Regions from separate parts of the Streptomyces sp. NPDC050658 genome, predicted to be linked through region 2. Evidence: predicted binding sites of a transcription regulator. Region 2 holds the regulator's gene; the other holds the start of a gene.
What was found. The regulator HspR, encoded in region 2, represses chaperone genes until heat shock. The targets are predictions, from matches to a motif close to TTGAGNNNNNNNNNCTCAA.

Region 1: the regulator HspR is predicted to act here: its motif matches at 3,476-3,494, upstream of lon (endopeptidase La).

What each region holds. Positions count from the first base shown of each region.
Region 1 covers NZ_JBITGM010000005.1:195,511-211,354, reverse strand. Annotated here, with positions in the region: gene ACIBKX_RS19250 (response regulator transcription factor) at 1-659, opposite strand, end outside; gene ACIBKX_RS19245 (spermidine synthase) at 726-1,403, opposite strand; gene ACIBKX_RS19240 (rhomboid-like protein) at 1,578-2,321, shown strand; gene ACIBKX_RS19235 (methyltransferase) at 2,358-3,377, opposite strand; gene lon (endopeptidase La) at 3,517-5,964, shown strand; gene ACIBKX_RS19225 (lysozyme) at 6,041-6,883, opposite strand; gene ACIBKX_RS19220 (MarR family transcriptional regulator) at 7,163-7,651, shown strand; gene ACIBKX_RS19215 (hypothetical protein) at 7,716-8,498, opposite strand; gene ACIBKX_RS19210 (nitrate- and nitrite sensing domain-containing protein) at 8,853-11,744, shown strand; gene ACIBKX_RS19205 (roadblock/LC7 domain-containing protein) at 11,753-12,256, shown strand; gene ACIBKX_RS19200 (DUF742 domain-containing protein) at 12,253-12,657, shown strand; gene ACIBKX_RS19195 (ATP/GTP-binding protein) at 12,638-13,267, shown strand; gene ACIBKX_RS19190 (styrene monooxygenase/indole monooxygenase family protein) at 13,397-14,632, shown strand.
Region 2 covers NZ_JBITGM010000006.1:364,973-380,816, forward strand. Annotated here, with positions in the region: gene ACIBKX_RS22970 (sigma-70 family RNA polymerase sigma factor) at 1-210, opposite strand, end outside; gene ACIBKX_RS22975 (FAD-dependent oxidoreductase) at 221-1,468, opposite strand; gene ACIBKX_RS22980 (nucleoside deaminase) at 1,574-2,050, opposite strand; gene ACIBKX_RS22985 (hypothetical protein) at 2,061-2,573, opposite strand; gene ACIBKX_RS22990 (heat shock protein transcriptional repressor HspR) at 2,693-3,142, opposite strand; gene dnaJ (molecular chaperone DnaJ) at 3,144-4,343, opposite strand; gene grpE (nucleotide exchange factor GrpE) at 4,377-5,072, opposite strand; gene dnaK (molecular chaperone DnaK) at 5,072-6,943, opposite strand; gene ACIBKX_RS23010 (DUF1062 domain-containing protein) at 7,062-7,622, opposite strand; gene ACIBKX_RS23015 (GNAT family protein) at 7,829-8,371, opposite strand; gene ACIBKX_RS23020 ((Fe-S)-binding protein) at 8,574-10,856, shown strand; gene ACIBKX_RS23025 (FG-GAP repeat domain-containing protein) at 10,993-12,420, shown strand; gene ACIBKX_RS23030 (FG-GAP repeat protein) at 12,644-14,029, shown strand; gene ACIBKX_RS23035 (FG-GAP repeat protein) at 14,102-15,574, shown strand; gene ACIBKX_RS23040 (FG-GAP repeat protein) at 15,788-15,844, shown strand, end outside.

The DNA.
Region 1 (15,844 bases), on a different contig from region 2:
TTGATGTGGCTGTCCACGGTCCGGGTGCCCGACGCGTCCGCCCAGTCCCACACCTCGGCGAGCAGCTGCTCGCGGGAGAGGACCGCGCGGGGGGTGTTGGCCAGGCAGACCAGGAGGTCGAACTCCGTGGGCGTCAGGTGCACGTCCTCGGAGCGGACTCTGACCCGCCGCTGGGCGTGGTCGATCTCCAGCTCGCCGAGACGCAGGATGCCGCTGCGCGGCGTGGTCGCGGCGAGCGCGGCCCGCTCGACCCTGCGCAGCAGGACGTGCACCCGCGCCGCCAGCTCCCGCATGGAGAACGGCTTGGTCATGTAGTCGTCGGCGCCGACGCCGAGCCCGACCAGCATGTCCGTCTCGTCGTCGCGCGCCGTCAGCATGAGCACCGGAACCGGCCGCTGGGCCTGCACCCGGCGGCACACTTCAAGCCCGTCGAAGCCCGGCAGCATGATGTCCAGGATCAGCAGGTCGGGCTGCCACGCCTGCGCGGTGTCGACCGCCGCCGGGCCGTCCCCGGCCGTTTGCACAACAAAACCCTCGGCACGTAGCCGGGCGGCGATGGCGTCGACGATCGTCGGGTCGTCCTCGACCACCAGAACCCGGCGCTGGGCGCCTGGCATCGCGGCCGTCGCTCCGTTGTGGGAGGTGTGTGTCTGCTCCATCGCCCCGCCCCTGACACTGATCGCTTGTGTTCGGTCAGCAGGGTACGGGTCGCGAAGGCACCTCGGCTACGCAGCCCTGACGCCGAGATGAACCACGTCGGGTACGCCTCGGGCAACGGGGATCTCTTCGGCTCGTACCGACTGGAATCCGGCATTCCGTAGAGCGAAGTCGAAACTGGACGAGGGCTGCGCGGACCACACGGCGAGCACTCCTCCGGGGTTCAGCCGGGCATGACAGGCGGCCAGACCGGCGGACGAGTAAAGGGAGTTGTTGTCCTCCGTCACGGTCCAGTCGGGCCCGTTGTCGATGTCGAGACAGAGCGCGTCGTAGGTGTCGGGCGCTTCATGGACGTACTCGACGAGGTCCGTATGCAGAATCTCCGTACGAGGATCGGCGAGGGCGGCGCCGGAGAACTCGCCCAGCGGGCCCTCGCGATGCCAGTCGATGATGGCCCCCTCGCGCTCCACCACGGCGATACGGCCCCAGCGCGGGTCCGCCGCCGCGTGGGCGAGCGAGAAGCCGACGCCGAGCCCGCCGATGAGGACGCCCGGTCGCGGGCGGCCGTCGAGGGCGTCCAGGGCCGCGTCGATCAGCAGCCGCTCCGAGCGGCCGTCCGAAGTGTCCATCAGGAAACAGCCGTTGGCGATGATCTGCAGCAGCTCACCGTGGCGCCGCAGCACGACCTCGCCGTACGGGCCCTCGCGCCGGTCGACGACGACGGGGGCGGTGGTGTGGGTGTGCATGGCGGCCAGCGTATGGGGGAGGCGATGCGTCGGCCGGGCACCGCGGGCGGACAATGGGGGCGGACGCGTAAAAGCCCTGTGAGGTTGATGTGATTTCCGCCTCACGTGGCGCCGATCATAGACAGCGCCCGAAATCTCGGCATTGGGTGGACGGGACGGAAGGAGCGCCGCACCGTGAACCGGAGTTCTACGGCTGCCCCCGCGGCACCCGAGGAGACCGCCCGCCCCACCCTGGACGGCATCCCGGCACAGCGGGGACCCGCGACGGCTCCGGCCCGCCCCCGCCGGGTGTCCCCGTGGCGCGGGCTGCGCCCCTGGCACCTGCTTCCGACTCCGACGGGTACGCCTTTCACCTTCGGGTACGCCGTGGTCCTCGCCGCCACTTCCCTGCTCGCGCAGCACGCGGACCCGGAGCTGGTCTCGACCCTGCAGCAGGGTTCGAGCACGGACGTGGCCCACCTGACCCAGCAGCCGTTCCTCGTCCTGGTCGCGAGCGCCCTGTGGATAGCGGGCGGCATAGCGTCGCCGTACGCGATCGGCTTCCTCCTCGTCCTGACGGCACTGGAACGCCGGATCGGCGCGCTGCGCACGGCGGGGGTCTTCCTGCTCGGGCATGTCGTGGCCACCCTCGCCACGGAGGTACCGGTCGGCTTCTCGGTCCTGGCGGGTCATCTCCCGGAGAGCTCCCTGCACCGCCTCGACTACGGGATCAGCTTCGGGGTGGCGGCGAGCGTGGGCGCGCTGACCGGCCTGTTCCGCCCGTGGCTGCGCTGGGTGGTCCTCGCGGCCTTCGGCGGCATGCTCCTGGAAGACCTGATCGCCTTCACGGACCCGCTGACCAACTGGGGCCACCTGCTGGCGCTGCTGATCGGCGTGGCGACATGGCCGGTGGTACGGCGGTGGCGGCAGCCCGTCTGAGTGCGGGCCGCCGCGATCACCCGCCACCTCCACCGACTACCCGGTCACCCCCTCCACCACCGACGGAAACGCCCGCGTCGGCAGGACCCTGTTGAGGTTCAGGCCCGCCGCCCGCAGGAGTTCCGCGAACTCCGGGCGGGTGCGTTCCTGGCCGTCGACTATTGCTGCCATTGCCACGTCCAGGGCCTTTCCTGGGTGCGGCTCGTTTCCGGACGGCAGAACCGACTCGACGATCACTATGCGCGCGCCCGGCGCCATCGCCTCGCGGCAGTTGCGCAGGATGCGTACGCAGGCGTCGTCCGGCCAGTCGTGCAGGACGTGCTTGAGGACGTAGACGTCGGCGCCCGCGGGGACCTCGGTGAAGAAGTCGCCCGGGATTGCCTGCCAGCGGCCCGCCAACTCCTTGTCGTCGCCGAGGATCTGGCTGCTCACCGCCGGCGCCTGGTCCAGGAGTACGCCGTGGAGTGCGGGGCGGCGGCGCAGTACCGCGCGCAGGAGCCCGCCACGGCCGCCGCCGACGTCGACGATCGTGCCCCGCTCCGGGAAGGGGTACGTGTCCGCGATCACCTCGTCTATCGGGGCCGAGAGGGACGTCATGCCGTCGTCGAACAGGTTCCGTAACTCCGGATCCGTCGCCAGGTGCGCGAAGAACGGCTGCCCGAAGATCCGCTCGAACGACGGGCCCGCCTTCCGCACCGTCTCCTCCAGACCCGCCGACGTCCGCTGGAACGTCTCGTCGGTCAGCATCAGGATCATCGCGTGCTGCGAGTGCGGGACGTCCGTGCGCAGGGCGTCCGCGAGTGGCGTCAGGTGGAACGTGCCCGTCTCGTCCTCGCGGAAGATGCCGCGCGTCGCGAGGTAGCGCAGGACGCGGCCCAGATGCTCCGGGTGTGTGCCGGTCAGGGCGGCCAGGTCCTTCGGGGTGCGCGGGGCGGACGCCAGGTGATCGGCTATCCGGCAGCTCGTCGCCGTACGCAGTGCCGCCGAGAAGAGGTGCCCGAGGGCGTGCTCCATCAGCAGGCCTGCGTAGTCGAGGTCGTTCTGCGGTGACTCCACTTGGATCCCTCCGAAAGGACGAATGGGCGAAGTACCCACCGTCCCAGCGATCGCTCACAGCGAACAGACCCGGGGGAACATTCATGGGCTCATGAGCATTGAGTCGGTATAGCTCAACTTGAATGCCGAAAGGGAGATCATGGCTTCGACGTCCACACCGCTCACCCTGCCCGTGTTGCCGCTCGACGACGAGGTCGTGCTGCCCGGCATGGTGGTTCCGTTCGACCTTTCCGATGCCGACGTACGAGCCGCGGTGGAGGCCGCCCAAGCGGCCGCCCGTTCCAGTGGCAGTAGCAGCAAGCCGCAGGTCCTTCTTGTTCCGCGCATCGACGGGACGTACGCCGCGACCGGCGTCCTCGGCACCGTCGAGCAGGTCGGCCGGCTCTCCGACGGCGACCCCGGCGCGCTGATCCGAGGCCGCGGCCGCGTACGCATCGGCGCCGGGACCACCGGGCCCGGAGCCGCGCTCTGGGTGGAGGGGCTCAAGGTCGACGAGACCTTGCCCGAGCCTTCCCCAAGTTCTCAACTTCGTTCGAACAGGGGAGCCCCCATCCCCGGCGCGGTCGCCGAGCTCGTCACGGAGTACAAGGCGCTCGCCACCAGCTGGCTGAAGAAGCGCGGGGCCTGGCAGGTCGTGGACCGCGTCCAGCAGATCGAAGATGTGTCCGCCCTCGCCGACAACTCCGGGTACTCGCCCTTCCTCTCCACCGAACAGAAGATCCAGCTCCTGGAGACCGACGACCCCGCCGCCCGGCTGAAGCTCGCCACCGAGCAGCTCCGCGAGCACCTCGCCGAGCAGGACGTCGCCGAGTCCATCGCCAAGGACGTCCAGGAAGGCGTCGACAAGCAGCAGCGCGAGTTCCTGCTGCGGCGCCAGCTGGACGCCGTACGCAAGGAACTGCGCGAACTCAACGGAGAGCAGGAAGGCGAGGAGTCCGACGACTACCGTGCCCGTGTCGAGGCCGCCGATCTGCCGGAGAAGGTCCGCGAAGCAGCCCTCAAGGAGGTCGACAAGCTGGAGCGCGCGAGCGACCAGTCGCCCGAGGGTTCCTGGATCAGGACCTGGCTCGACACCGTCCTCGAACTGCCGTGGACCGAGCGGACCGAGGACGAGTACGACATCCGGGGCGCGCAGAACGTGCTCGACGCCGAGCACGCGGGCCTGGAGGACGTGAAGGAGCGGATCACCGAGTACCTGGCGGTGCGCAAGCGGCGCGCGGACCGGGGGCTCGGCGTGGTCGGCGGGCGGCGCGGCGGCGCCGTGCTCGCCCTCGTCGGTCCGCCCGGCGTCGGCAAGACCAGCCTCGGCGAGTCCGTCGCGCACGCCATGGGGCGCAAGTTCGTGCGGGTCGCGCTCGGCGGCGTACGCGATGAGGCCGAGATCCGCGGACACCGGCGTACGTACGTCGGAGCGCTGCCCGGACGCATCGTGCGGGCCATCAAGGAGGCCGGGTCCATGAACCCGGTGGTGCTGCTCGACGAGATCGACAAGGTGGGGTCCGACTTCCGGGGCGACCCGGCGGCAGCGCTGCTCGAAGTCCTCGACCCGGCGCAGAACCACACCTTCCGCGACCACTACCTGGAGGTGGAGCTGGACCTGAGCGACGTCGTCTTCCTCGCCACCGCCAACGTCCTCGAAGCCATCCCGGAGGCCCTGCTCGACCGTATGGAGCTCGTCCGGCTCGACGGCTACACCGAGGACGAGAAGGTCGTCATCGCCCGCGACCACCTGCTCCCGCGCCAGCTGGAGCGTGCGGGTCTCGGGGAGGGCGAAGTGGCCCTGGACGAGAGCGCGTTGCGCAAGCTCGCGGGGGAGTACACGCGAGAGGCGGGCGTACGCAATCTGGAGCGCTCCGTCGCCAGGCTGCTCCGCAAGGTCGCCGCCCAGCATGAACTGGGCGAGCGGGAGCTGCCGTTCACGGTGACGGACGAGGATCTGCGGGGTCTGATCGGGCGGCCGCACCACGTGCCCGAGTCCGCGCAGGACCCGGCCGAGCGGCGCACGGCGGTGCCGGGTGTCGCGACCGGGCTCGCGGTCACCGGGGCGGGTGGTGACGTCCTGTTCGTGGAGGCGTCGCTCGCCGATCCGGAGACGGGCGCGTCGGGTCTTACCCTGACCGGTCAGCTGGGTGACGTGATGAAGGAGTCCGCGCAGATCGCGCTCTCCTTCCTCCGCTCGCACGGCGCCGAACTGGAGCTGCCCGTCGGGGACTTGAAGGAGCGGGGCGCGCATGTGCACTTCCCGGCCGGCGCGGTCCCCAAGGACGGGCCGAGCGCGGGCGTCACCCTGACGACCGCCCTCGCCTCGCTGCTCAGCGGGCGGCTCGTCCGTACGGACGTGGCCATGACCGGCGAGGTCTCGCTGACCGGGCGGGTGCTTCCGATCGGCGGCGTCAAGCAGAAGCTGCTTGCCGCGCACCGGGCCGGGATCACCACGGTGATCATCCCGAAGCGGAACGAGGCCGACCTGGACGACGTCCCCGCGGAGATCCTCGCGAAGCTGGACGTGCACCCGGTCACGGATGTCCGCCAGGTGCTGGAACTGGCCCTGACGGAGGCCGAGGTGAGGGTGCCGGCCGCCGCGTGACGGAGGCGGTCGGTGGAGGAAGGGCCCGGGACCCCCGCGAGGGGTGTCCCGGGCCCGCTCACGTCATGCGCGTCGCTCAGCCGTTGGCGAGCGCCACCACCCTGTCGAGGGCGCCGTTGAACTTGTTGTGGTCACCGACGGTCGGGCCCGTCGAGGTGTACTGCCACATGGTGTAGAAGCCCCAGCCGGCCGGCAGCTCGCCGGGCGCGCTGGCGTAACGGGCGATCCACAGCGGGTTGTTGACGGCGAAGCCGCCGTAGTTGCCGGTGCACTGCTTCCACCAGCTGGTGGCGGTGTAGATCACCGCGTGCCGGCCGGTGCGGGCCTTGTACTGGTTCAGGAAGTCACGGATCCAGGTGACCATGGCGCTCTGCGACTTGCCGAAGCAGGCCGCCCCGTACGGATTCCACTCGATGTCGAGCGCCCCCGGCAGCGTCTTGCCGTCCCTCGACCAGCCGCCGCCGTTGTCCACGAAGTAGTTGGCCTGCGCGGCGCCGCTGGAGGTGTCGGGCGTCGCGAAGTGGTAGGCGCCGCGGATCATGCCGACGTTGTACGAACCGTTGTACTGCTGGGCGAAGTAGGGGTTCTTGTAGTACGTGCCCTCGGTGGCCTTCACATAGGCCCACTTCACTCCGCTGTTCCAGAGCGTCGACCAGGCGACGTTGCCCTGGTGGCTGCTGACGTCGACGCCCTCGGTCTGGACGGCGTCGCCGCTGGGCGGCAGTCCGCCCTGTCCGTCGTGCTCGATGACGCCCTGGCCCATCCGGGCGGTGCCGCGGGCGGGTACGTCGTCGCCGTCGGCGGCCGTCGCGGCGCCGGGCAGGGTGAGGAGGAGGGAGAGGGCGGAGAGGACTGCGAGCAGGATTCCGGCCGCTGATCTGCGCGAGCGGCGGGGCGTTCCGGGTCTGTGCACGGGCATGGGCGTGCCTCCGAAGGCCTCGGGTGAGCTCGATGGAGCTCGTGGGGGGACCTGTCGACATGTTGTGGTGTGAACATGTCACCCACGACGCTACGCACGTAGACCCGTGGCTGGGAAGAGGGCCCGGGAGGTGCCGTTGGTCTACTCCTGCGGCGGTGTCCGGGGCACGGACCGGCGCGGCCGTACGAAATACTGGCCGAGCTGCGGCAATGGGCGGGTGCCCGCCGCGGCGGCCGCCGTGCGGGGCGGAAACCTTCACGATCCGGAAAGAAGCGGGCCATGGGTGCTGACGTGCACGAGAGCGGGAACGACGGCGGAATCGAGGTGAACGGCGGGGTCGACCGCGAGTTCCTCTCCCTGGAGCGGGAGTTGACCCTGCTGCTGCGCCGGGCCCGCGCCTCGTCCGGCGAGATGGCCCGCCAGGTCCACCCGGACCTGGAGCCCGCCGCGTACGGACTTCTGGTCTGCCTCGACGACTCCGGCCCGCAGCGCGCGACCGACCTTGCCGCCTACATCGGCGTCGGCAAGGCCACGATGAGCCGTCAGCTGCGGGCCCTGGAGGAGTTGGGCCTCGTCGCCCGCGAGCCGGACCCCGCGGACGGCCGGGCGTGGCTGGTGCATCTCACGGAGTCGGGGGGCGCGCGGTTCCGTACGGTGCGGGCGGCTCGGCGCGAGCGGTACGTCCGGCAGCTTTCCGGGTGGGAGCGGAGTGAGGTCGCCGAGCTGGCCCGGCTGCTGCATCAGTTGAATTCTTCGGCTGAGGGGTAGTTGAGGGGAAGCTGAGGGGAAGCTGCTGAGGGGCGGGGGCGCTGCGGTGCCCGGGCGCCCCCAGTCACAACTCCGCGTACACCGCCGCCGCGTCGTCATGGCACTTGCCGCGGCGGAACTCCTTGCCCTCCGGGTCCCGGCGTTCCAGCTCCCTCACCCGGTCCACCAACCGCTGCGCCCCCTCCTTGCGGAGCAGGGTGAAGCAGTCCGTCCAGTCGCCCTCCCCGAACGTCTCCACCCAGCGGCCCGCGCCGTCCGTCAGGGCCGCCAGTGCCGTCACCTCGGCGCGCGGGCTCTCGCCCGTCACCGCGCGGGTCGCCGTCGACGGGTCCGCCGCCGCCGTGAAGAAGCCGCCCTCCGCGTTGCGCAGGGCCTCGATCGCGGGGACGCTCCTGCGGACCGACCGCGGGATTCGGGCGAGGCGGTCGTCGAGGACCGGGGTGACCCGGCCGGCGGGGGAGGCGAGGAGGAGGGCCGAGTCGGAGAGGACCAGGTGTTCGACGCGGGTGTCGTCCCAACGCGCGAGAACCACCGTGGCCTGAGGCGTACGCGGGTGAGAAAGGTCACAGGTTTGAGAATGTGACGCCGCTGTGCGGGTGATCGCGGCCCCGAGGATCTCAGTGAGCGTCATATCCCGCCGCGAAACGGACAGTTCGCTCAGCGTGCCGCCGAGTCGCGCCGTGAACCAGTGGACGGAATGCAGACAGCCGTCGTCCCCGGCCGGCGGAGTCACGCCGTCCAGGAGGACGAGTGAACCGCCCTGTCCGGATGCGGGAAGCATGACCGCGGCATAGTCCTCGTTGGGGCGTGCGGGGTCGCCGGGCTCGGTGGCGAGTTCGATGCGCATCCAGCCAGTCTGCACGAGGCCTTCACAAGGTCATCGGAGGGCTGCAAATGACCGTCGATTGGCCCGGACCAGCAGGTCAGACGCCGGATTTCGGCCGGAATGATCAACTCCGGCGGCGTGTGGCCGCGCATCTTGCCAAAGCCTGCGGGCGACGTCCAACCGGCGCACCGTGGCGGGCCCGAATCGTTCAACTCGGGACTTGCTCGCCAACTCCCCGCCGATGTTCACTCCTTCGGGTGGCCAGGCAGGCGATGCGCGACCGCCACTCATCGGCACTGAAAGGGTCAGGAGCCGTACCGGGGGCGCGTGTGTTGACGGATCGTCACCCGGCCCATGGGCAGACGAAAAACAAGAATGCGAGCACCGGTGCAGAAGATGCGGCCTCGGCGCAAAGGCAAGCAGACGGCTTCTGACGGGGCCACGCCGGGCGCGACCACCCCTACAGAGCGTGTGCCGGAGCAGTCGGCGGGCGAGGCCCCGACGGCCGGGCAGGCCCCCGGCGTGCCCGCTCCCGACGGGGCGAACAGCGGCGGCGGTACTCCCGCGCCGCCCGCGAAGTCCGTCAACTCCAAGCCCACCGCGCGCGTGCGCAACCGCCTCATGGTCGCCGTCGCCGTCGTGGCCGCCGCGATCGCCGGGGCCGGGGCGCCCGCCATCGTGGCCGCCTCCGGGCAACTGAGCGACGCCCAGCGTCTGGTCACGCTCGCCGAGCGCACCCAGGAGGCCGTCTCCCTCGGCCACTCCCTCGCCGACGAGCGCGACGAGGTCACCTCGTACATCGCCGCGGGCCGCCCGCGGGGCAAGGGGCTCTCCGAGAGCCGCAGCGCCCGCGTCGACCGCCAGATCGACGAACTGCGCACCGCCGATGCCCCGGCCGCGCTCCGCAAGGATCTCGCCGACATCGCCTCCGTCCGCAGAGCGGCGCTCACCGGCAAGAGCACCGCTCTCGAAGCGCACACGGCGTACTCGGACGTCATCACCGAACTGCACACCCTCACCCGCGAACTCGCCGAGCAGACCCCGCCCCGCGCGGGCACCGGCGCCTACGCCCTCGCCGACCTCGACCACGCCGTCGAGCAGGCCGCCGGGGCCCGCGGACTTCTCCTCGCCGCCCTCGCCGTCCCCCGCTCCACGCAGAGCAACACCGCCGTCGACCCCGTCACCGGTCTGCCCACCACGGTCGTCGACGAGTCCTCCGCCGACGAGAAGGCCCGCGACGGGCTGACCGCCGCAGCCCAGCGCGCCAACCTCCGTGAGCAGGCCGCCCTCGCGGACTTCCGGGACGCCGCGGCGGACGGCCCCCGTGCCACGTACGACTCGACGGTCACCGGCAACGAGGTGACCACGGCCGAGAAGTACCTGGCCCGTCTCACCGACCAGCCCACGCTCTCCACCGCCGAGCGCGGCTACAACCCCAGGAAGCTCGACGCCGCGCTCTCCGCCCGCATCGAGATGATGCGCGGCGCCGAGTCCTCGCTCACCGTCAAGCGCACCAAGGACCTGGAGAAGCTGCGCGACGACGACGTCACCGCGCTGGAGATCCGCGTCGCCCTCGTCGGCGTCACCCTGCTCGTCGCCGTCGGCATGACGATGGCGATGGCCCGTACGCTCACCCGCCCGCTCGCCGTCCTGCGCATCGGCTCCGCCCGCCTCGCGGGCGAGCCCGCGCCACAGGAGCCCATCCGCTTCACCGGCCGCGACGACGAGTTCGCCCAGGTCGTACGGTCCGTCAACGCGCTGCACGGCCACGCGGCCGCCCTCACCGAGCGGCTGACCACGCTCGAAGCCGACCGCAAGCACCTCATCGGGCAGCGCCAGTCGATGGCCGACGAGCGGGAGAAGCTGCGCGGCGAACTGGCCGAGGCCGCCGCCCACCTGGAGCGGGTGCGGCAGTCCATCCACGGCACGTTCGTGAACCTCGCGCTGCGGACGCTCGGCCTGGTCGAGCGGCAGCTCGCGGTCATCGAGAACCTGGAGGACCGCGAGCAGGACCCCGACCGTCTCGCCACGCTCTTCAAGCTCGACCACTTCGCCACGGTCATGCGCCGGCACAGCGAGAACCTGCTGGTCCTCGCCGGTGCCGAGCACGGACACCAGCACCCCGGACCCGTCCCGCTCGTCGACGTCGTACGCGCGGCCGTCTCCGAGATCGAGCGGTACGAGCGGGTGCGCATCGCCACGCTGCCGCCGCACGCGCATGTCGCCGGGTTCGCCGCGGACGACATCAGCCACCTGGTCGCCGAACTGCTCGAGAACGCGACCTCGTTCTCGCCGCCGGACGCGTCCGTGGAGGTCTCCGGGTGGCTCCTGGAGAGCGGCGAGGTCATGCTCTCCGTCCAGGACGAGGGCATAGGGGTCACCCCCGACCGGATGACCGAGCTCAACGCCCGGCTCGCGGACTTCAGTCCCGACGACGCGTACGACCAGGAGGCGGGGGACGGGCTCGGGCTCGGCCTCTACGTCGTGGCGCGGCTCGCCGCGCGGCACGGGGCGCGGGTTCGCCTGCGCGAGCAGAAGCAGGGGGGTGTCGCGGCGGTCGTCGTGCTGCCCAAGTCCATCCTCGCCGCCGCACCCGCGGTCGCGCCGCCGCCGGTGAGTGTCCCTGGTGCGGGGGCGGCGCCTTCTGTGCACCTTCCCGGCTCTGAAGCCGAGGCGAACTCCAACGTCCTTCCTGGGCGGGCTGCTTCCGGTGCCGATCCGCTGATTGCCGCCGCGGAAGTGGCCGTCCGGGAAGCCGAGGCGGAAACGACGCTGGAGCTTGTCCCTCCGGCCGTCGACGAGGGGCCGGCGACCGAGGGCGAGCCGGAGGCCGAGGCCGAGGCCGAGGCCGAGATCGAGATCGAGCCCGCAGCTGAAGCCGTGCCCGCGCCTGAAGCCGTGCCCGCAGCTGAGGCCGTGCCCGAGTCCGAAGAGGCCGCGGTTGAGCCTGAAGCCCCCGCCGAACCCAAGTGGGAGCGCGTCACCGACAAGGGGCTGCCCAAGCGGACGCCGAAGATCACCGCGCCCGAGCCGACCGTGCCCAAGCCGCGGGGCGGGGCCGTCGACGCCGAGGCGCTGCGCAAGCGGCTCGGCGGGTTCCACCAGGGGGCGATCAGCGGGCGGCGGGACGTAGCGGCCGAGCTGACGGAACGTACCGAGAAGACCGAAAGCACCACGAGCACCACGAGCACCACCGGCACCACTGGCACCACCAGCACCGCACGTACCGAAAACATGGGGGAATCAGTCGAGGAGGCAAGCAGTTGACTGCGCCCATGCGCTCGCCCAGTTCGGCCACCGGTGGCACCGCCACCGGGTTCGGACTGAGCAGCGAAGCCCGCAACCTGCACTGGCTGCTGACGAATCTCGTCGAGGAGGTGCAAGGTCTGCTCTCGGTCGCGGTGGTCTCCTCCGACGGGCTGCTCCTGCTCTCCTCCGACCCGGCCAGGAACAACGAGGCGGCGGTGGACAACAGCGCCGGGCCCAAGGGTTCGAGCGCCGACCTCGCCACCATCGTCTCCGGCCTCGGCTCGCTCTGTATCGGCGCCTCCAAGCTGATGGACGCCGGAGCGGTCAAACAGACCGTCGTCGCGATGGAGGAGGGCAGCCTCTTCGTCATGTCGATCAGCGACGGCTCGCTGCTCGGCGTACACGCGACCCCGGACTGCGACATGAGCGTCGTCGCCTACCACATGGCGCTCTTCGTCGGCCGTGCCGGGCATGTCCTCACCCCCGAACTCCGCAGTGAGCTGCGCCAGTCGATGGAGAGCCTCCGATGAGCAGTAAGCCCGGCAAGCTGCCCCAACGGGGCGGCGACCGCAAACCCGCGCGAGTACGCCCGTATTCGCTCACCGGCGGCCGTACCCGCTTCGGCCACGTCCTGCTCGTCGAGACGTTCGTGGCGGCGCTCGAAGCCCCCGAGGAGCGCCTCGAACTGCCGCAGGGCAACCTCTCCACCCGCGTCATGCCGGAGCTGCGGGCCATCGTCGAGATCTGCCGCCGGATGCGTACGGTCGCGGAGATCGCCGCGCTCCTGAAGATGCCGCTCGGCGTGGTCCGCGTACTGCTCAGCGACCTCGCAGACCAGGGAAAGATCCGCGTGTACGGAACGGGCCACGGCCCGGGACAGCCGGACCGCGCACTGCTCGAAAGGGTGCTCAGTGGACTCCGCCGTCTCTGAACTCCGGCACCCGGGCCCCGACCCGGACGAGAACCTCCAGGCCTGGCAGACGGACCGCAGCCGTGCCCCGATCGCGACGAAGATCGTCGTGGCGGGCGGCTTCGGCGTCGGCAAGACGACCCTGGTCACCGCCGTCTCCGAGATCACGCCCCTCCAGACGGAGGCGCTGATGACGCAGGCGAGCGAGGACACCGACGACCTCACGGCGACGCCGGACAAGACCACGACCACGGTCGCCATGGACTTCGGCCGGATCACGCTCGACGACGACCTGGTGCTCTACCTCTTCGGTACGCCGGGGCAGCAGCGCTTCTGGTTCATGTGGGACGACCTGGTGCGCGGCGCGATCGGCGCGGTGGTCCTCGCGGACACCCGCCGCCTGCCCGACTGCTTCCCCGCGCTCGACTACTTCGAGAGCTGCGGTCTGCCGTACATCGTGGCCGTCAACCACTTCGACGGCACAGAGGAGTTCGAGGCCGCGGACGTCCGTGAGGCGCTGACGATCCCGCCGCACATACCGGTGCTGATCATGGACGCACGGCAGCGGATCTCGGTGATCGAGTCGCTGCTCGCGCTGGTCGGCCATGCCCTGGAGGCAACGCCCGAATAGGTTTAGCCTTCACCTTTTCAGGGCTCAGGTTTACAGGCCTCAGGTTTACAGGCGTCAGGTTTTCAGGCGTCAGGTCTATCGGCCTCAGCTTTAGGCCCTCAGTTTTCAGTACGTAGGAGAAGCAGCCGCATGCGGAAGATACTCGTCGTCGGAGCCGGTCAGGCCGGGCTCCAGATCGCTCTCGGACTCCAGTCGCAGGGGTACGAGGTCACCCTGATGTCCAACCGCACGGCGGACGAGGTCCGGTCCGGCCGGGTCATGTCCACGCAGTGCATGTTCGACACCGCGCTGCAGCACGAGCGCGACATCCAGGCCAACTTCTGGGAGTCCCAGGCCCCGAAGATCGAGGGCCTCGGTGTCTCGGTCGCGGGTCCGGACTCGTCTCGCGTGATCGACTGGGTCGGCAAGCTGGACGGGTACGCCCAGTCCGTCGACCAGCGCGTGAAGATGGCCGGCTGGATGGAGACGTTCGCGCAGCGCGGGGGCCAGCTGGTCATCCACGGCGCGGCGGTCTCGGACCTGGACTACTTCTCCCGTACGTACGACCTGGTCCTCGTCTCGGCGGGCAAGGGCGAGCTGGTGTCGATGTTCGAGCGGGACGCGTCCCGTTCCCCGTACGACACCCCGCAGCGCGCGCTCGCCGTCGCGTACGTCCACGGGATGGGCCCGCGCCCCGAGCACCCCGAGTTCGACGCGGTGCGGTGCAACCTGGTGCCGGGGGTCGGCGAGCTGTTCGTCATGCCGACGCTGACGACGTCCGGCCGCGCGGACATCCTCTTCTGGGAGGGCGTCCCGGGCGGTCCGCTCGACGTCTTCCAGGGCGTCAAGGACCCCTCCGAGCACCTGGCGCTGACGCTGGAGCTCCTGGAGAAGTTCACGCCGTGGGAGTACGCCCGTGCCACCAAGGTCGAACTGACCGACGCGGGCGGCACGTTGAGTGGGCGGTACGCGCCGACGGTGCGCAAGCCGATCGGGCGGCTGCCCAGCGGCGGCCTCGTCCTGGGCGTCGCCGACGTGGTCGTCGCCAACGACCCGATCACGGGCCAGGGCTCCAACTCGGCGTCCAAGTGCGCCGCCTCGTACCTCTCCTCGATCATCGAGAACGGGCAGAAGGAGTTCGACGAGGCGTGGATGCAGTCGACGTTCGACCGCTACTGGGAGACGGCGCAGCACGTCACCAAGTGGACGAACACGATGCTGGCGCCGCCGCCGGAGCACGTCCTGAACCTGATCGGCGCGGCGGGCCAGCTCCAGCCGGCAGCGGACCGTTTCGCCAACGGCTTCAACAACCCGGCGGACTTCGAGAACTTCTTCTACGAGCCGGAGAAGACAGGGGCCTATCTGGCTTCGCTGAGCGGGGAGTGAGCTTCGCCGCGCGGGGCGGGGCCGGGGTTTGATCACTGGCGGCTGCGGGGCGCCGCCGGGTTCCTGGCGAGCGTCCCAGCGGACCGGCACTTTGCGCACGGCCCCGGGGCTGCCATGCCCCTGCTCCGAGTCGCTCCGCCTGGGCTGAACTGCCGTTCCTGGCACGACTGCCCCGCGGGTGTGAACCGTGGGGGCGGCTGCGTGGGGGTGGCCCGGTGTCTTCGATGGTTGCCGGGGCCGCCCGGCTTCTGGGGAGTGTGGCGGTTCCGGCGGTCCTGTAAAGGGCGCTTCGCTGCGCTACGCGTCGGCTTCGCCGATTCCGCTTGCGCTCCACCCTTGACAGGCCCGCCTCCACCGCAGTGACCCTTTTGACCGGGCGGCCAGGGGAGGGGACTCACGGGAGGGACCGGCAGGGCGGTTCGGTCTTCGTGCCGGGTGCGGACTAGTCCGGTGCAGCTCGCCCACTCGGTGAAGGCGGGGCCCGACAGGCCGGCTCCGCCCCGGAGCCTGGGGCGGCCGTCCTGCCGGGTGCGGACTAGTCCGTTGCAGGTACCGCTAGTTGGGAGCGGTGGGGGTGTGCGTCCGGTCCGGGGGTGGGCCCCGGCTTCGTCAAGTGTCTCCTTCTGCCGACTGGATCTTCCAAAAGGGCGGCTGGAGAGGCTTGTTGGCAGGAAAATCCCACGACACGCCGCCCCCACCCCCCAATCGGCGGGACTTTCTCGTATCCCTCCCCGAATTCCCTCTCCCGGCACCCGAGATGACCGATATGTCGAGATGAGGGTTGGGCTGCAAGACCCCGCCAGTCACACACGCCTTGACCACCTCCCCTTCATCGCGCCGCCCCTCCCAGCTTCTGCCACCGACCCCCGGCCCCCGGCCACGCGACGTCCACCACCCGGCACCGCCACCGGAGCTTCCCCGCCTGCCGGGCGGCGCCCTCTCTGTGTGACGTGCGCCCCGGAAGATCCGGTCGGTGGACGCTTGACGAAACCGGGACCCATCCCCGCACCGGCCGCGCACCCCCGTTCCTCCCATCTGGCGGCGCCTGCAACGGACCAGTCCGCAGACGGCGCGACGACCGGCCCGGCCGCCGGAGCGAAGCCGGTGCCTGCCGGGCCGCGCCCTTCTGTGTGACCGAGACTGAAACGAACCAGTCCGCAGACGGCATGAAGACCGGGCACCGGACCGGTCCCTCCCGTGAGTCCCCTCCCG
Region 2 (15,844 bases):
CGAGCGGAGCCGGTCGAGGCAGAGGTTCGTGGCGACCTTGGTCAGCCACGCCTCCGGCACCTCGATCCGCTCGCGCTCCGCGGCCTGCCAGCGAAGGAACGTGTCCTGTACGGCGTCCTCCGCGTCGGCGGCCGAGCCGAGCAGACGGTACGCCAGCGAGGCCAGCCGGCCCCGGCTGGCCTCGAAGCGGTCGACGGCAGCGCTGTCCATGCGGGGCAGCCTATGCGGCGGCCCTCACGCCGGCTGCCGCCCCGTCGGCAGGAACAACGGCAGACGGCACCAGGCGGCGCCTGCGCTTCGGCATCCCGAACGTGGGGTGCGCGATGCCGAAGCCCGCCCCCTTCAGCACACCCGACTTGAACCGCGTCGCCGTCCAGCCGCCCACGTACCAGCCCTTCGCCCGCACCTCCCCGTCCACCATCTGGAAGATCGCGTCCCGCCGCCCGAGGCTGATGTGGTTGCCGTAGTGCTTGAGCCCGACCGTCGGGATCTCACCGCCCGTCAGGCGCGCGATGATCGCCGCGGTCGCCTGCATGTTGGTGAAGCCCGCCGACGCGCAGGACATCGGCAGCGGGCGGCCGTTGTCGCCGACGGCGTAGACGCTGTCACCGGCGGCGTACACAGCCGGGTGCGAGACCGAGCGCATGGTGCGGTCGACGACGATCTGACCGGTCTCGGCGACCTCCAGGCCGCTCGCCGCCGCGATGGGGTGCACCGCGAACCCCGCCGTCCACACGGTCACATCGGCCGGCAGCGACGTGCCGTCGGCCGTGATCACCCGCGTCGGCTCGACCGCTTCGACGGTCGTGTGCTCGTGAACCGTGACGCCGAGCCGGTCGAAGGCCTGGCGCAGGTGGCGGCGGGCCTTCGGGGAGAGCCAGGCGCCCAGCTCGCCGCGGGCGGCCAGGGCGACGGAGAGGTCGGGCCGCGCCTCCGCGAACTCGGTTGCCGTCTCGATGCCCGTCAGACCTTCACCGACGACGAGTACGGTGCCGCCCCCGCCCAGCGCGTCGAGCCGCTCCCGCAGCCGCAGCGCCGAGGCACGGCCGGTCACGTCGAAGGCGTACTCGGCCGCTCCGGGGACACCGTTGTGGGCCACCGAGCTGCCCAGGGCGTAGAGGAGAGTGTCGTACGAGAGCTCGCCACCCCCATCGGCACCGTCACCCCCATCGGCACCGTCACCCCCACCCGCCACGTCCGCCAGCGCCACCTTCCCGCGCTCCGGGTCCACGCCCGTGACCCGCGCCACCCGCAGCCGCACCCCCGTGCCCGCGAAGACGTCCGCCAGCTTGCGGACCGCGAGGTCCTGGCCGCTCGCCAGCTGGTGGAGCCGCATCCGCTCCACGAAGTCGGGCACGGCGTTGACGACGGTGATGTCGACGTCGGCGGGGGAGAGCCTGCGGGCCAGGTTCCCGGCGGCGAAGGCCCCGGCGTATCCGGCGCCCAGGACGACGATGCGGTGCTTCATGGCGATGCTCCTGTCTCGTTCGCGTGCCCCTTGAACGGGACAGCCCTCCGATTGCTGACAGAAGCCGGCTGTGACGCCGGTCACCGACCCCGGCGCCCCGCCTCCTCACCCCCGCACATGCCCCCTGCGATGCAACCCCTTGATCTCCTCCGCCAGCTCCGCCGCCGGTCCCGCCACCACCGCACCCGGCACGATCTCCCCGATCGGGAGCGCACGGACCGGACCGGCCGGGACGTCCAGCTCCGCCAGCCAGGACGTCAGCTGGGCGCTGGACGCCGCGTAGACGATGCGGCCGAGGCCCACCCAGCCGTGGGCCGCCGCGCACATCGGGCAGTGTTCGCCCGAGGTGTAGACCGTGGCCGCCGCCCGCTCCTCGGGGGACAGCCGCTCCGCCGACCAGCGGGCGATCTCGAACTCCGGATGGCGCGTGTGGTCGCCGCCCGCCACGCGGTTGCGGTCCTCGAACAGGACCTTGCCGTCCGCCGACACCAGCAGCGAGCCGAAGGGTTCGTCGCCCGCGTCCAGGGCCTCCCGCGCCAGCTCCACGCAGCGGCGCAGATGGTGGAGGTCGCTCTCGGTCAGGGGGTTCACGTCAGGCATCGGACTCCGTCCACGTTCGCAGCAGTTCCTCGCGTTCCGCCGACCGCGGCGTGCCCCCCTCGTGGGCCCGCCCCCACTCCGCCATCGCCGTCAGCGTCGTATGCAGTGTGCCCGCGCCCTCGGTCAGCCGGGCGAGGAGCGCGCCGGAAAGGTCGTGCTCCGTACGGGAGTAGCCCGTCGCCGCCGCCGTGTACACCGTCAGGTCCGTCGTCCCGTCCTCGGCGTCCGTGACGGACAGCGTCATCGTCGCTGCCTCGTCGGAGCCGCCCAGGCCCACCGTGAGCGCCATGTCCACCAGCACGCCCACGTTCCGCTTCAGGGACTTCACGGGTACGTCCGACACGGTCAGCGCCCGTACGTCCTCCCAGGGCCAGAGGCCCGACTGCTTGTCGCCGAGCGCCATCACGCCCTCCGGCGTCAGCCGCACCCCGGGTGCCAGGCCCGACGGCTTCGCGCCCACGTACACATCGCCCTCGGCGATCCAGAACAGGCCCACCATGGCCATGGTGATCCCCCATTTCCCCCGGCAGAAAAGCCGTACACAACGTTCAGGTCGACCACCGCAACGCACGAAGGGGCCGGGAGGTTCCCACCTCCCGGCCCCTTCGTCACGTGCGTCAAGAACTACTGCTCCGGCGACCTCTTCGGCCGCCACACCACCAACGCGCTCGCCTGCTGCACGTCCTGGTACGGAACGAGATCGCGACGGTACGAGGCATGCACCGCCGCCTCACGTTGCTGCATCGCGACGGCGGCTCCCTCCACGGCCGCGGAGAGCTCCGCGACTCGGGACTGCAGCGCCGCGACCTGGTTCTCCAGCTCGATGATGCGCTTGATGCCCGCGAGGTTGATGCCCTCCTCCTGCGACAACTGCTGCACCGTACGCAGCAGTTCGATGTCGCGGGCGGAGTAGCGCCGGCCCCGGCCCGCCGTGCGGTCGGGCGAGACCAGGCCGAGGCGGTCGTACTGACGCAGGGTCTGCGGATGCAGCCCGCTCAGCTGGGCAGCGACCGAGATGACGTATACCGGCGTCTCGTCGGTCAGCTGGTAGGGATTTCGACGGCGGCCGTCCATCTCATGCTCCCTTCGCGGCCTGGAACAGTTCTGCCCGCGGATCGTCGTCCGCAGTCGCCTTGCGGTAGGACTCCAGGGCTTCCTTCGCCGAGTCGGTCAGAGACGTCGGAACCGACACCTCCACCGTCACCAGCAAGTCGCCCCGCGAGCCGTCCTTGCGGACCGCGCCCTTGCCCCGCGCCCGCATCGTACGGCCGTTGGGCGTGCCCGGCGGCAGTTTCAGTGTCACGGCGGGGCCGCCAAGGGTGGGGACCTTGACCTCGCCGCCCAGTGCCGCCTCGGCGAACGTCACCGGAACCGTCACCGTCAGGTTGTCGCCCTTGCGGCCGAAGACCGGGTGGGCGTCGACATGGACGACGACGTACAAGTCGCCCGCCGGGCCGCCCCGTTCACCGGGACCGCCCTTGCCGCGCAGCCTGATCCGCTGGCCGTCGCTGACGCCCGCGGGAATGCGCACCTGCATCGTGCGGGACGACTTCGCGCGGCCCGAGCCCTTGCAGACGTCGCAGGGGTCCTGGGCGATGAGCCCACGGCCCTTGCAGTCGACGCACGGGTCGGTGAGCGAGAAGCCACCGCCGCCGCCCCGCGAGACCTGACCGGTGCCGACGCAGGTCGGGCAGACCCGCGGGTTGCCGTTCTTGTCGCCGGTGCCGGAACACGCCTTGCAGGGCGCCTGGGAGGACATCCGGAGCGGCACCGTCGCGCCGTCCACCGCCTCCGTGAAGCTCAGCGTGACCTCGGACTCGATGTCCTGGCCGCGCCTGGGCTGCGTACGCGTGCCGGTCCCAGCACCCGCGCCGCCCCGGTTGAACAGGCCCCCGAAGACGTCACCGAGACCGCCCCCGAAGCCGCCGCCGGCGCCCGCTCCACCGCCGCCCTGGGCGCCGCCTCCGAAGAGGTCGCCCAGGTCGAAGTTGAACGAACCGCCGCCGCCCGCTCCAGGACCGGCCCTGAATCCGCCGTTGCCGAAGAGAGCACGCGCCTCGTCGTACTCCTTGCGCTTCTTGGGGTCCCCGAGGACGTCGTTCGCCTCGGAGATCTCCTTGAAGCGCTCCTCCGCCTTGGCGTTGCCCTTGTTGGCGTCCGGGTGGTTCTCGCGGGCGAGCTTCCGGTACGCCTTCTTGATCTCGGCCTCGGTGGCGTCCTTGGGGACGCCGAGGACCTTGTAGTAGTCCTTCTCGATGAAGTCCTTGGTGCTCATCCCCGACGTCCCTCCTCACTCATGTCGTTGCCGTCAGCCCTCGTCAGGGCCACCGGTCTCCTTGTCCTCCGCCACGTCGGCGGATTCCGCGGCCTCGGACTCGCCCTTGACCGTCTGCGCGCCCGGCTGCGGCTCGGCGACGGCCACCCGCGCGGGGCGGATGGTGCGCTCGCCGATCCGGTAACCCGGCTGCAGGATCGCCACGCAGGTCGTCTCGGTGACGTCCGGCGCGTACGAGTGCATCAGGGCCTCGTGGATCGTCGGGTCGAAGGGCTCGCCCTCCTTGCCGAACTGCTGGAGGCCCAGCTTGGCGACGACGGTCTCCATCGACTCGGCCACCGACTTGAAGCCGCCGACCAGCTCGCCGTGTTCGCGAGCGCGGCCGATGTCGTCGAGGGTCGGGAGGAGCTCGGACAGGAGGTTCGCCGCGGCGATCTCCTTGACCGTCACCTTGTCCCGCTCCACCCGGCGGCGGTAGTTCTGGTACTCGGCCTGGAGCCGCTGGAGGTCCGCGGTGCGCTCGTTGAGCGCGGTGCGCACCTGGTCCAGCTGGGCGGTCAGGCCCACGTCCTGGGCGGACGTCTTGCGTGCTGCGTCCCCGGCCGGGGCCGCCGGGCCCTCCTCGGTGGAGGGCTCGGCGGCCTTCGGCGCCGCGTCATCAGGGGTGGCGCCGGAGGGGACGTCGGACTCCTCGGCGTTCTCGCCGAAGCCCGGGGTCTCCTCGGTCATCAGGCGGCGCCGCCCTTCGCGTCACCGGGCTTCTCGTCGTCGACGATCTCGGCGTCGACCACGTCGTCGTCCTTGGACATGTTCGGGGCCTCGGCGCCCTCGGCACCCGGGGCCGCGCCCTCGGCACCCTGCGCGGCCTGCGCGTCCGCGTACATGGCCTGGCCCAGCTTCTGGGAGACGGCCGCGACCTTCTCGGTGGCCGTGCGGATCTCCGCCGAGTCCTCGCCCTTGAGCTTCTCCTTCAGCTCTTCGACGGCCGACTCGACCTCGGTCTTCACGTCACCCGGAACCTTGTCCGCGTTGTCCGCGAGGAACTTCTCCGTCTGGTAGACGAGCTGCTCGCCCTGGTTGCGGGACTCGGCGGCCTCGCGGCGCTTGTGGTCCTCGTCCGCGTACTGCTCGGCCTCCTGGCGCATGCGGTCGACCTCGTCCTTCGGCAGCGAGGAGCCGCCGGTGACGGTCATCTTCTGCTCCTTGCCCGTGCCGAGGTCCTTCGCGGTCACGTGCATGATGCCGTTGGCGTCGATGTCGAAGGCGACCTCGATCTGCGGGACACCGCGCGGGGCCGGCGGCAGACCGGTCAGCTCGAACATCCCGAGCTTCTTGTTGTACGCCGCGATCTCGCGCTCGCCCTGGTAGACCTGGATCTGCACGGACGGCTGGTTGTCCTCGGCCGTCGTGAAGATCTCCGACCGCTTGGTCGGGATGGTCGTGTTGCGCTCGATGAGCTTGGTCATGATGCCGCCCTTGGTCTCGATGCCGAGGGACAGCGGGGTCACGTCGAGGAGCAGGACGTCCTTGACCTCACCCTTGAGGACACCGGCCTGGAGGGCGGCGCCGATGGCGACGACCTCGTCCGGGTTGACGCCCTTGTTGGCGTCCTGACCGCCGGTCAGCTCCTTGACGAGCTCGGCGACGGCGGGCATACGGGTCGAGCCACCGACGAGAACGACGTGGTCGATCTCGGAGAGCTGGATGCCCGCGTCCTTGATGACGTTGTGGAACGGCGTCTTGCAGCGCTCCAGGAGGTCGGACGTGAGCTGCTGGAACTGGGCGCGCGTGAGCTTCTCGTCCAGGTGCAGCGGGCCCTCGGCGGAGGCCGTGATGTAGGGCAGGTTGATCGTGGTCTCCGTGGAGGAGGACAGCTCGATCTTGGCCTTCTCGGCCGCCTCGCGCAGGCGCTGGAGCGCCATCTTGTCCTTGGAGAGGTCCACGCCGTGGCCGTTGAGGAACTGCTTGACCAGGTAGTCGACGACGCGCTGGTCCCAGTCGTCACCACCGAGGTGGTTGTCGCCGTTGGTGGCCTTCACCTCGACGACGCCGTCGCCGATCTCCAGGAGGGACACGTCGAAGGTGCCGCCACCGAGGTCGAAGACGAGGATCGTCTGGTCGTCCTTGTCGAGGCCGTACGCCAGGGCGGCGGCCGTCGGCTCGTTGACGATGCGCAGGACGTTCAGACCCGCGATCTCACCGGCCTCCTTGGTGGCCTGGCGCTCCGAGTCGTTGAAGTACGCCGGGACGGTGATGACCGCGTCGGCCACCTTCTCGCCCAGGTACGCCTCGGCGTCGCGCTTCAGCTTCTGCAGGATGAACGCGGAGATCTGCTGCGGGTTGAAGCCCTTGTCGTCGATGTCCACCTTCCAGTCGGTGCCCATGTGGCGCTTGACCGACCGGATGGTCCTGTCGACGTTGGTGACCGCCTGGCGCTTGGCGACCTCGCCGACCAGCACCTCGCCGTTCTTCGCGAAGGCGACGACGGACGGCGTGGTCCTGGCGCCCTCGGCGTTGGTGATGACGGTGGGCTCGCCGCCTTCAAGAACGCTGACGACAGAGTTAGTCGTGCCCAGGTCGATGCCGACCGCACGTGCCATTTCGATTCCTCCAGAGGTACTACTTGAGTGGATCTGGCTCAAGGATGCACGAGAGGTTTCCCGGAGTCAACAGAGCTGAGTCTGGGCGACTCAACTCTTATCTCGCCCTTACGCGCAACTAGCGCTTCAGCGTGAAGGTGAAGTCCCCGGAGATCCGGCCGCTCAGCCGCGCCGCCGAGACGAGCTTTCCCTCCGCGATCAGCCGCTCGGTCCCGGCCCGCGAGAGGCCGCAGCCCTCGGCGATCAGCCGCACCGGGCGGACGGGAATCCGGGCTTCGAAACGGACTGACACGTCCATGGCCGCACCGTCACGGTCCGGTTGGTACGGGGCCGATCCGCCGGTGTCCAGGCGCCACGCGCCCGTCCAGTCGAGGGCGATGCGATTGCGGCGGCGTACGACCGGATCCTGGAGCAGCTCGGCCGCCAGAGCGGGATCGTTGCCGTGCATCCGGTCGAGGATTTCGGGCCGTACGGAGCGGACGTTGGCCCGCTCCCAGACCGTGAGCTTGGTGGTGTCCCCGCAGGAGACGCAGAGGGCGAGGAGCCAGGCGTCGAGGAGCCGGTGATTGGCGTTGACGCGGAACTTGCCGTCGGCCCGGAAGCGCCCGGAGGCGCAGCTGTGGCAGCGGCGAAGGACAAGAGGAAGGCAGGTGGGTATGACCACCCAGGTGGTGAGCACAGAAGTACACCGGTTCTGTGAGAAATCCGCAGAAAAGCAGCAAAAAGGAGCGCGGCGCACAGGGCGCGACGCGCGACAGATCAGCTCTCGGGAGGTCTCACGCGGTGTACAACGGCACGTCCTTGCCTAGACGACTCGGTCCGGCAGCACGGTAGGGGCGCCCGGCGGCGCGACGCCACAGGTTTTCGAGCGCCCCACGGGCCCCGCTATCCCTTCGGGGCGGCCTTCCACTCCTCGGCGAGGAGGCCGAGCAGCACCTCGTCCATGAATTCGCCGAGCACCCAGGCGGAGGAGCGCAGTACGCCCTCGCGGACGAAGCCGTTGCGCTCGGCGGAGCGCAGCATCCCGTGGTTGTCCGCCAGCGTCTCGATCTGCAGCCGTTGCAGGCCGCGTACGACAAAGCCGTAGTGACACAGCACGGCGACCACGTCGGTGCCGTAACCCTTGCCGCGGGCGGAGGGCAGCAGGCCCAGGCCGATGTGGGCGGTGCGGTTGTGGTTGTCGATGCCCCACAGGGTCGCGGTGCCGACCAGCGTGCCGCCGTCCAGCTCCACCACGGAGAAGGGGACGCTGCCCTGGTTGGTGTCGTCCACGAAGAGCCGCGGGTCCTTCGAGCCGGGCGTGATCGGCCGCCAGGGCCCGCCCTCGGCCCGCGATCCGTTGACCACGTCGTCGTAGAGCTCGGTCCGCAGGACCGGTATGTCCTCATCGTGCCGGGCGCGCAGCCCGACCGTGTTGCCCGTCAGCATGTGGGCTTCCTATCCGACCGGCCCGACCTGCGGCAACCAAATAGGCGGCCCCGAGAGGGCCCCGACGCGGCAAGGGTTGCCTGAGCGACGCAGATCACCGCCACGCTGGCTACAGTGCGGCGGAGTAAGTGGGTAGTCTCAGACGGACTGCATAAGTTACCGCTTAGTAATAGTTCGCCTCGCAGGCCCGAGGAGCCCCCAAATGCAACTCGCCGCGATCATCGTGTCGCTGGTCCTAATCGCGGTCGGCGTCGCGCTGTTCGGCCGTGCCATCGTGCAGATCTACCAGTTCATGCGGCTCGGCCAGAACGTGCCCGCGGGCACCCGCACCGATCAGCCCGTGCAGCGCACCGTCACCGTGGCCAAGGAGTTCCTCGGCCACACCCGCATGAACCGCTGGGGCATCGTCGGTGTCGCGCACTGGTTCGTGGCGGTGGGCTTCCTGACGCTGCTGCTCACGATCGTCAACGCCATCGGCCAGCTCTTCCAGGCCGACTGGCTGCTGCCGATCATCGGCGAATGGGCGCCGTACAACATCTACGTCGAGTTCATGGGCACGATGACCGTGCTCGGCATCCTCACCCTGATCGTCGTACGGCAGCTGAGCCGCCCCGACAAGCCGGGCCGCAAGTCCCGCTTCGCGGGCTCCAACACCGGCCAGGCGTACTTCGTCGAGACCGTCATCCTCGTCGTCGGCGTCTGCATCTTCATGCTGCACGCCCTTGAGGGCGCCCAGCACCACGTGGACAGCTACGAGGCGTCGTTCTTCATCTCGTACCCGGTGGTCTCGCTCCTCGACGGGCTCGACCTCTCCACGCTGCAGAACCTCACGTACTTCTTCGCGGGCCTGAAGATCGCGACCTCCTTCATCTGGATGATCACGGTCGCCCTGAAGACCGACATGGGCGTGGCCTGGCACCGCTTCCTCGCCTTCCCCAACATCTGGTTCAAGCGCGACGCGGACGGCTCCACCACCCTCGGCGAGCTGCAGCCCATGACGTCCGGCGGCAAGCCGATCGACTGGGAGGACCCGGCCGAGGACGCCGTGTTCGGCGTCAGCCAGATCGAGCAGTTCTCCTGGAAGGGCCTGCTCGACTTCAGTACGTGTACGGAGTGCGGCCGCTGCCAGTCGCAGTGCCCCGCCTGGAACACCGGCAAGCCGCTCTCCCCGAAGCTGCTGATCATGTCCCTCCGGGACCACGCGCACGCCAAGGCCCCCTACCTGCTCGCCGGCGGCGGCAAGGACATGGAGGGCAACGAGAAGGCCACCGAGGAGCAGCTCAAGGACGTGCCCGCGGCCGCCATCGCGGAGGCCGAGCGCCCCCTCATCGGCACCGCCGAAGAGAACGGCGTCATCGACCCCGACGTCCTGTGGTCCTGCACCTCCTGCGGCGCCTGCGTCGAGCAGTGCCCGGTGGACATCGAGCACATCGACCACATCGTCGACATGCGCCGCTACCAGGTGATGATCGAGTCCGCGTTCCCGTCCGAGGCGGGCACGATGCTCAAGAACCTGGAGAAGAAGGGCAACCCCTGGGGCCTGGCGAAGAAGCAGCGCCTGGAGTGGCTCAAGGAGCTCGACTTCGAGGTGCCGGTCGTCGGCAAGGACATCGAGGACCTCACCGAGGTCGAGTACCTCTACTGGGTCGGCTGCGCGGGCGCGCTCGAAGACCGCGCCAAGAAGACGACGAAGGCCTTCGCCGAGCTGCTCAACATCGCGGGCGTCAAGTTCGCGATCATGGGCGGCGACGAGAAGTGCACCGGTGACTCCGCCCGCCGCCTCGGCAACGAGCCGCTGTTCCAGCAGCTCGGCCAGGAGAACGTCATGGCGCTGAACATGGCGTTCGGCGAGGAGCTCGACGACGACGGCAAGGTCACGCCCGAGTCGGCCAAGCCGAAGACGGCGAAGAAGATCGTCGCCACCTGCCCGCACTGCCTCAACACCATCGGCAACGAGTACCCGCAGCTCGGCGGCGACTACGAGGTCATCCACCACACGCAGCTGCTCCAGCACCTCGTGGACGAGGGCAAGCTGCTCCCCGTCACGCCGGTCGAGGGCATCATCACGTACCACGACCCCTGCTACCTGGGCCGCCACAACAAGATCTACACGCCGCCGCGCGAGATCATCGGCAAGGTCCCGGGCCTCAGGAACGAGGAGATGCACCGCCACAAGGAGCGCGGCTTCTGCTGTGGCGCCGGTGGCGCGCGGATGTGGATGGAGGAGCGGATCGGCAAGCGTATCAACGACGAGCGAGTCGACGAGGCGCTGTCCACCAACCCGGACATCGTCTCCACGGCCTGCCCGTTCTGTCTCGTCATGCTGACCGACTCGGTCAACGGCAAGAAGAACGACGGCAAGGCCAAGGAGTCCATCCAGGTCGTCGACGTCGCGCAGCTGCTGCTTGAGTCCGTCAAGACCCCAGTGGACCCGGCCGGCGAGGCCGAGACCGCGGACGAGCCGGAGCCCGAGCCGGTGAAGTAGTCCCTGACACCAGCGCTTCAGGCCGGTTCCGCCCTTGTGGGCGGGACCGGCCTGTTGCGTCCTGGCGGAAGGGGAGCATCATGTGCAGGTTGTTGTGTCGCAGGGGTTTCAAGGGGCGGTCGAGGTCAGGGTGATGGTGGGCATGCGTGGCGACGGACGTGGCGACAGATGTGGCGACAGACCCGGCGGTATACGCGAGAGCCGCAGCGGTACACGCGGCACCTGCACCGCCCGGATACGGCTCACCGCCGCCGCCCTCGGCTGCGCCCTGCTGCTCGCGGGCTGCGGCAGCGACGGTGACGGCGACGCCGCCGGGCACCGTCCGGTCAGCATGGCCGACAAGGGCGAGGCGTCCGCGCGCCTGCCCGTACCCCGCGGCGACGGCAGCCGTGTCGCCGACGACTTCAACGGGGACGGCGCCCCCGACCTCGTACTCGACGATCTCGTGCACAGCGGCCACGGCGACGACGCGGGCATCGGCGTCGTCTACGGCACCCGGCGCGGACTGCGGCCCGGCGCGCGGCAGTTGCTGAGCGCGCGGGAGAACGGGGCGCGGACCAAGGGCGAGCTGCCCGCCGCGTTCGAGTCGGAGGCGTCCTGCGACCTCGACAAGGACGGCTTCACCGATCTGCTCGTCTCCACCGATCCGCCCTACGACGGCCTGGGCCAGCCGCCCGTGCCGCTGCAGATCCTCTTCGGCTCGCCCAAGGGCCTGACCGGCAAGGCCGTGAAGGTGAAGGTGCCCGCGCAGGCGCGGATCGGCAACGACTGGTCCGACCAGCCGGTCTGCGGCGACTTCGACGGGGACGGCGCGAACGACCTCGTGCTGCACGCGAGCGGCGCGCGGATCAGCTTCCTGCGGGGTCCCTTCAAGCGCAGCGGCGCCGCGCGCGCCGCCGGGAAGCCGCTGACCGCTCCGGGCAACGACCTCGTCACGGGCGAGGCCACGGACGTCGACTCCGACGGTTACGACGACGTCCTCGTCCGGAAGGCCGCCGGCGCGTCGGGCGCGGCCGCCTCCGCGCTCGTCCTGGGCGGCCCGAAGGGTCCCGCGGAGACCGGGGTGCTCTTCCCCGCCGGTACGGACGTCGCGTTCGGGCGGTTCGGCAAGGGCAAGGGGACGGACGCGGCGATCGCGGGCCCGTCCGGCGTCGCCCTCCGCTACGACGTGCCGGGCACCCAGCGGGACACGATGGAGGCGCGGCGGGTCTCGGTGGACGCGGGCGACCTCGACGGCGACGGCCTCAGCGAGCTGGTGATGAGCGGTGGCGGCAGCGGGAGCGGTGGCGGCGCGGGTGAGGTGCGGGTCTTCCGGGGGCGCGCGTCGGGCCTCGACGCGAACGCGTCGGCGACGGTGATTCCCTCGGCGAAGGGTTCGGACAAGGGCACGACGCAGGTGCTCGCCGTCGCGGACTTCGACGGGGACAAGCGGGCGGATCTCGTCCTGCGCACGTATCGCGGGGACGGGGCGGACACGGTGGGCGTATATCCGGGCGTACGGGGCGACTTGGTCGCGCGGAAACCGCAGCTGACGTTCTCTACGGGGGAGTTCGTGGGTTCGTAGGGGCGAGGGGGGCCAGCGGCGGGCGGCGGGCGGCGGGCGGCTGGTCGGGGAGTTGGGGTACGGGCTCGCCCGGCTCCCGACGCGCGGCCCGTCAGGGAGTTGACCAGCTCCCGGCGCCCGCCCGGTTCACCCGGACGTCACCTTCACGCTTCTCTCGCACAACCATTCGTACGCCTCGTCCGTCACATCCCCGGAAGCATTTCCCCACTCCCGGGAGTCCCACGTGCGCGTACGAAACCTGGCCATTGCCGCGAGCGTCGCGGCCCTCGCCGCAGCAGGGCTCACGCTGCCGCTCGCCGGGACGGCAACCGCCGCGTCCACGCTCAAGGACGACTACAACGGCGACGGCTACCGCGACCTCGCGATCGGCAACCCCGGCAGCAACTCCGTGACGGTGACCTTCGGTTCGGCGGACGGCCTCGCCGGGAACCGCGCGGACACGCTCACCCAGAACTCGATCCAGGTGCCCGGAGTCACCGAGCCCGAGGACGAGTTCGGCGAGAGCGTCACCAGCGGCGACGTGAACAGGGACGGCTACGCGGACCTGATCGTCGGCGCCCCCGGCGAGAAGGTGGAGGGCAGGCCCTCCGGTTCCATCACCATCCTCTGGGGAGGCCAGGGCGGCTTCACCGCGGGCGGCCGCGTCCTCAACTCCCCGGCCGACAGCACCGGACGCTACGGCGAGGCGGCGGCCTGGACCGACTTCGACGGCGACGGCGCGCCCCAGCTGACCGTGATCAGCGGCGACAACTGGTGGTACTACTCCAGCTACGGCGAGGACGGCCGCGTACACGGCCTCGAGGTCGACTTCATCCCCGAGGGCGCCCGCCTCGACGGCATGCTCGCGGGCAAGTTCAAGACCAAGGAAGGCACCGGCCTCGTCCTGTTCGGCGAGCGCGCGGACGGCGGCGCCTACACCGCGCACATGAACGGCGGCTTCGGCGACTACGGCTATCAGGCCGAGGTCCTCGGCGAGGGCGACGACCCGACGGCGACGCGCGACGCGGCCACCGCGGGCGACGTGAACGGTGACGGTTACGACGACCTGATCACCGGCAACTCCCGCGCGGGCAAGGGCGGTTCGGTCAGCGTCCGGCTCGGCGGCGACCGCGCGATGGCCGCTCCGGTGACGTACGACCAGGACAGCGCGGGCGTACCGGGCGCGGGCGAGGCGGGCGACGGCTTCGGCGCGTCCGTGGCCCTCGGCGACGTGACGGGCGACGGCTTCCCCGACCTCGCGGTGGGCGCGCCCGGCGAGACGGTCGGCACGGTGACCGGGACCGGCAGCGTCGTCCTGCTCAAGTCGTCGGCGGGCAGCTTCACTTCGGGCCAGTCCTGGCACCAGGAGACGGCGGGCGTACCCGGCGTCGCGGAGCCGGGCGACGGCTTCGGTACGTCCGTACGCCTCAAGGACATCAACAAGAACGGCAAGGCGGACCTGGCGACCGGTGCGACCGGCGAGGACATCGGGACGACGGCGGACGTCGGGGCGGTGTGGTCGCTGCGGGGCGTGTCGACGGGGCTGACGTCGTCGTACGCGACGTCGTTCAACGGGTCGGACTTCGGGGTCGGCGGGACGGGCACGGCGTTCGGGCGGACGTTGCGCTGATCCTGGCGGCAGACCCGAAGCAAGCCCCCACCTCAACCATCGCTATACATAAGTGAGTTGGAGAAGAGCCCCATGCCCGCAACGGCCAGGCAGCAGCACCCGCACCGCCGCCCCACGCGAACCAGGATCCTCACCGCGGCCGCCCTCTGCGCCGCCACCGCCCTCGGCGTCACCGGCCTGACGGCGGGCGGCGCGTCCGCCGCCGGGCCCTCGAAGCTCAAGGCCGACTACAACGGCGACGGATACGTGGACCTGGCGGTCGGCGTGCCGGGCGCGACGGTCGGCGGCAAGGCCAAGGCCGGTTACGTGAACGTCGTCTGGGGCGGCGCCTCCGGCCTCGGCAAGCACGGCTCGGTCAACGTCGGCCAGGGCACGGCTGGCGTCCCCGGCACGGTCGAGGGCAACGACCGCTTCGGCACGGCCGTCCACTCCGCCGACCTGAACGGCGACGGCTACAGCGACCTGATCGCCTCCGCTCCCGGCGAGGCCATCGACGACACCCCGGACGTCGGCACCATCTCCGTGCTGTGGGGCGGGGCCGGCGGCTTCACCAAGGGCGGCATCACGGCGGCCAAGGGCGGCGCCGAGGACTCCAGGATCGGCGGCGTACTCACCACGGGCGACTACAACGGGGACGGCGAGCAGGACCTCGTCTTCCCCATCGCCGGCGAGGAGGGCACGTCGACGATGATGCGCCCCGGCCCGATCACCGCGGCTTCGGACACCTCACCCGCGATGGTCGAGAACCACCACTTCGGCGGCCCGCGCGCGTACGCCTCCGGCGACTTCGACGGGGACGGCAAGGACGACCTCGCGGTGTCGTACAAGGGGATGGAGATCTCCGGTACGCGCGTCGTCAGCAAGGCGTCCGGGGAGTGGCAGAGCCTCTGGAGCACGGGGGATCACGGCACTTCGGTCGCCGCCGGTGACTTCGACGGGGACGGTACGGCGGACCTCGCGCTCGGCGGCGTCACGGCGAACCCGGAAGCCGAGTCCACCCTCTGCGAGGACCGGCTCGGCGGCGCGGTCCTCACGGTCTACGGCAAGCAGGGCACCGCGCTCGGCGGCGGCACCGCCTGCACGACGCAGGGTTCGCCCGAGGTCGGCGGCAACCCCGAGTCCGGCGACAACTTCGGCGTCTCCCTCGCGGTGGCCAACCTCGACCGTGACGGCATCGACGAACTGGTCGTGGGCGGCGACGCGGAGGCGGTGGGCACGGCGGCGGGCGCGGGCACGTACTGGGTCCTCGCCTCGGCCGGCACGGGCAAGTCCCTGGTAGGCCCGGCCTACAGCCAGAACTCCGCGGGTGTGGCTGGCACGGCGGAGGCGGGCGACCGCCTCGGCGCGGCGGTGGCCGCCGGCGACTACAACGGCGACGCGTACCCGGATGTCGCCGTGGGCGCACCGGGCGAGGACGCAGCCTCGGGCGGCGTCTGGTACGCGCCCACCCCCAAGGAGGGCCCCAACCCGGCGGTGACGTCGGTGACTCCGGGGAAGCTGGGCCTGGCGGGGGCGAGCGGGTACGGGTCGGTGCTGGCCCGGTAGCGGCACTGGCTCCCCGCCCGACCCACAACCGCAACGCACAACCGCAACCCGCAACCCATAGCCCGCAGCCCGCAACCCGCAACCCACAGCGCATAGCCCGCAGCCCGCAGCCCGCAACCCACAGCGCATAGCCCACACGCACAACGCGCAACGCACAACGCACAACCCACACAGAGCGCGACACGCACAGCCACTCACCACAGGAGCCCCCTGATGCCCAAGCACAAGCGACGCCCCTCCACCCCCTCCAGACGCAGCCGCCTCGCGGCA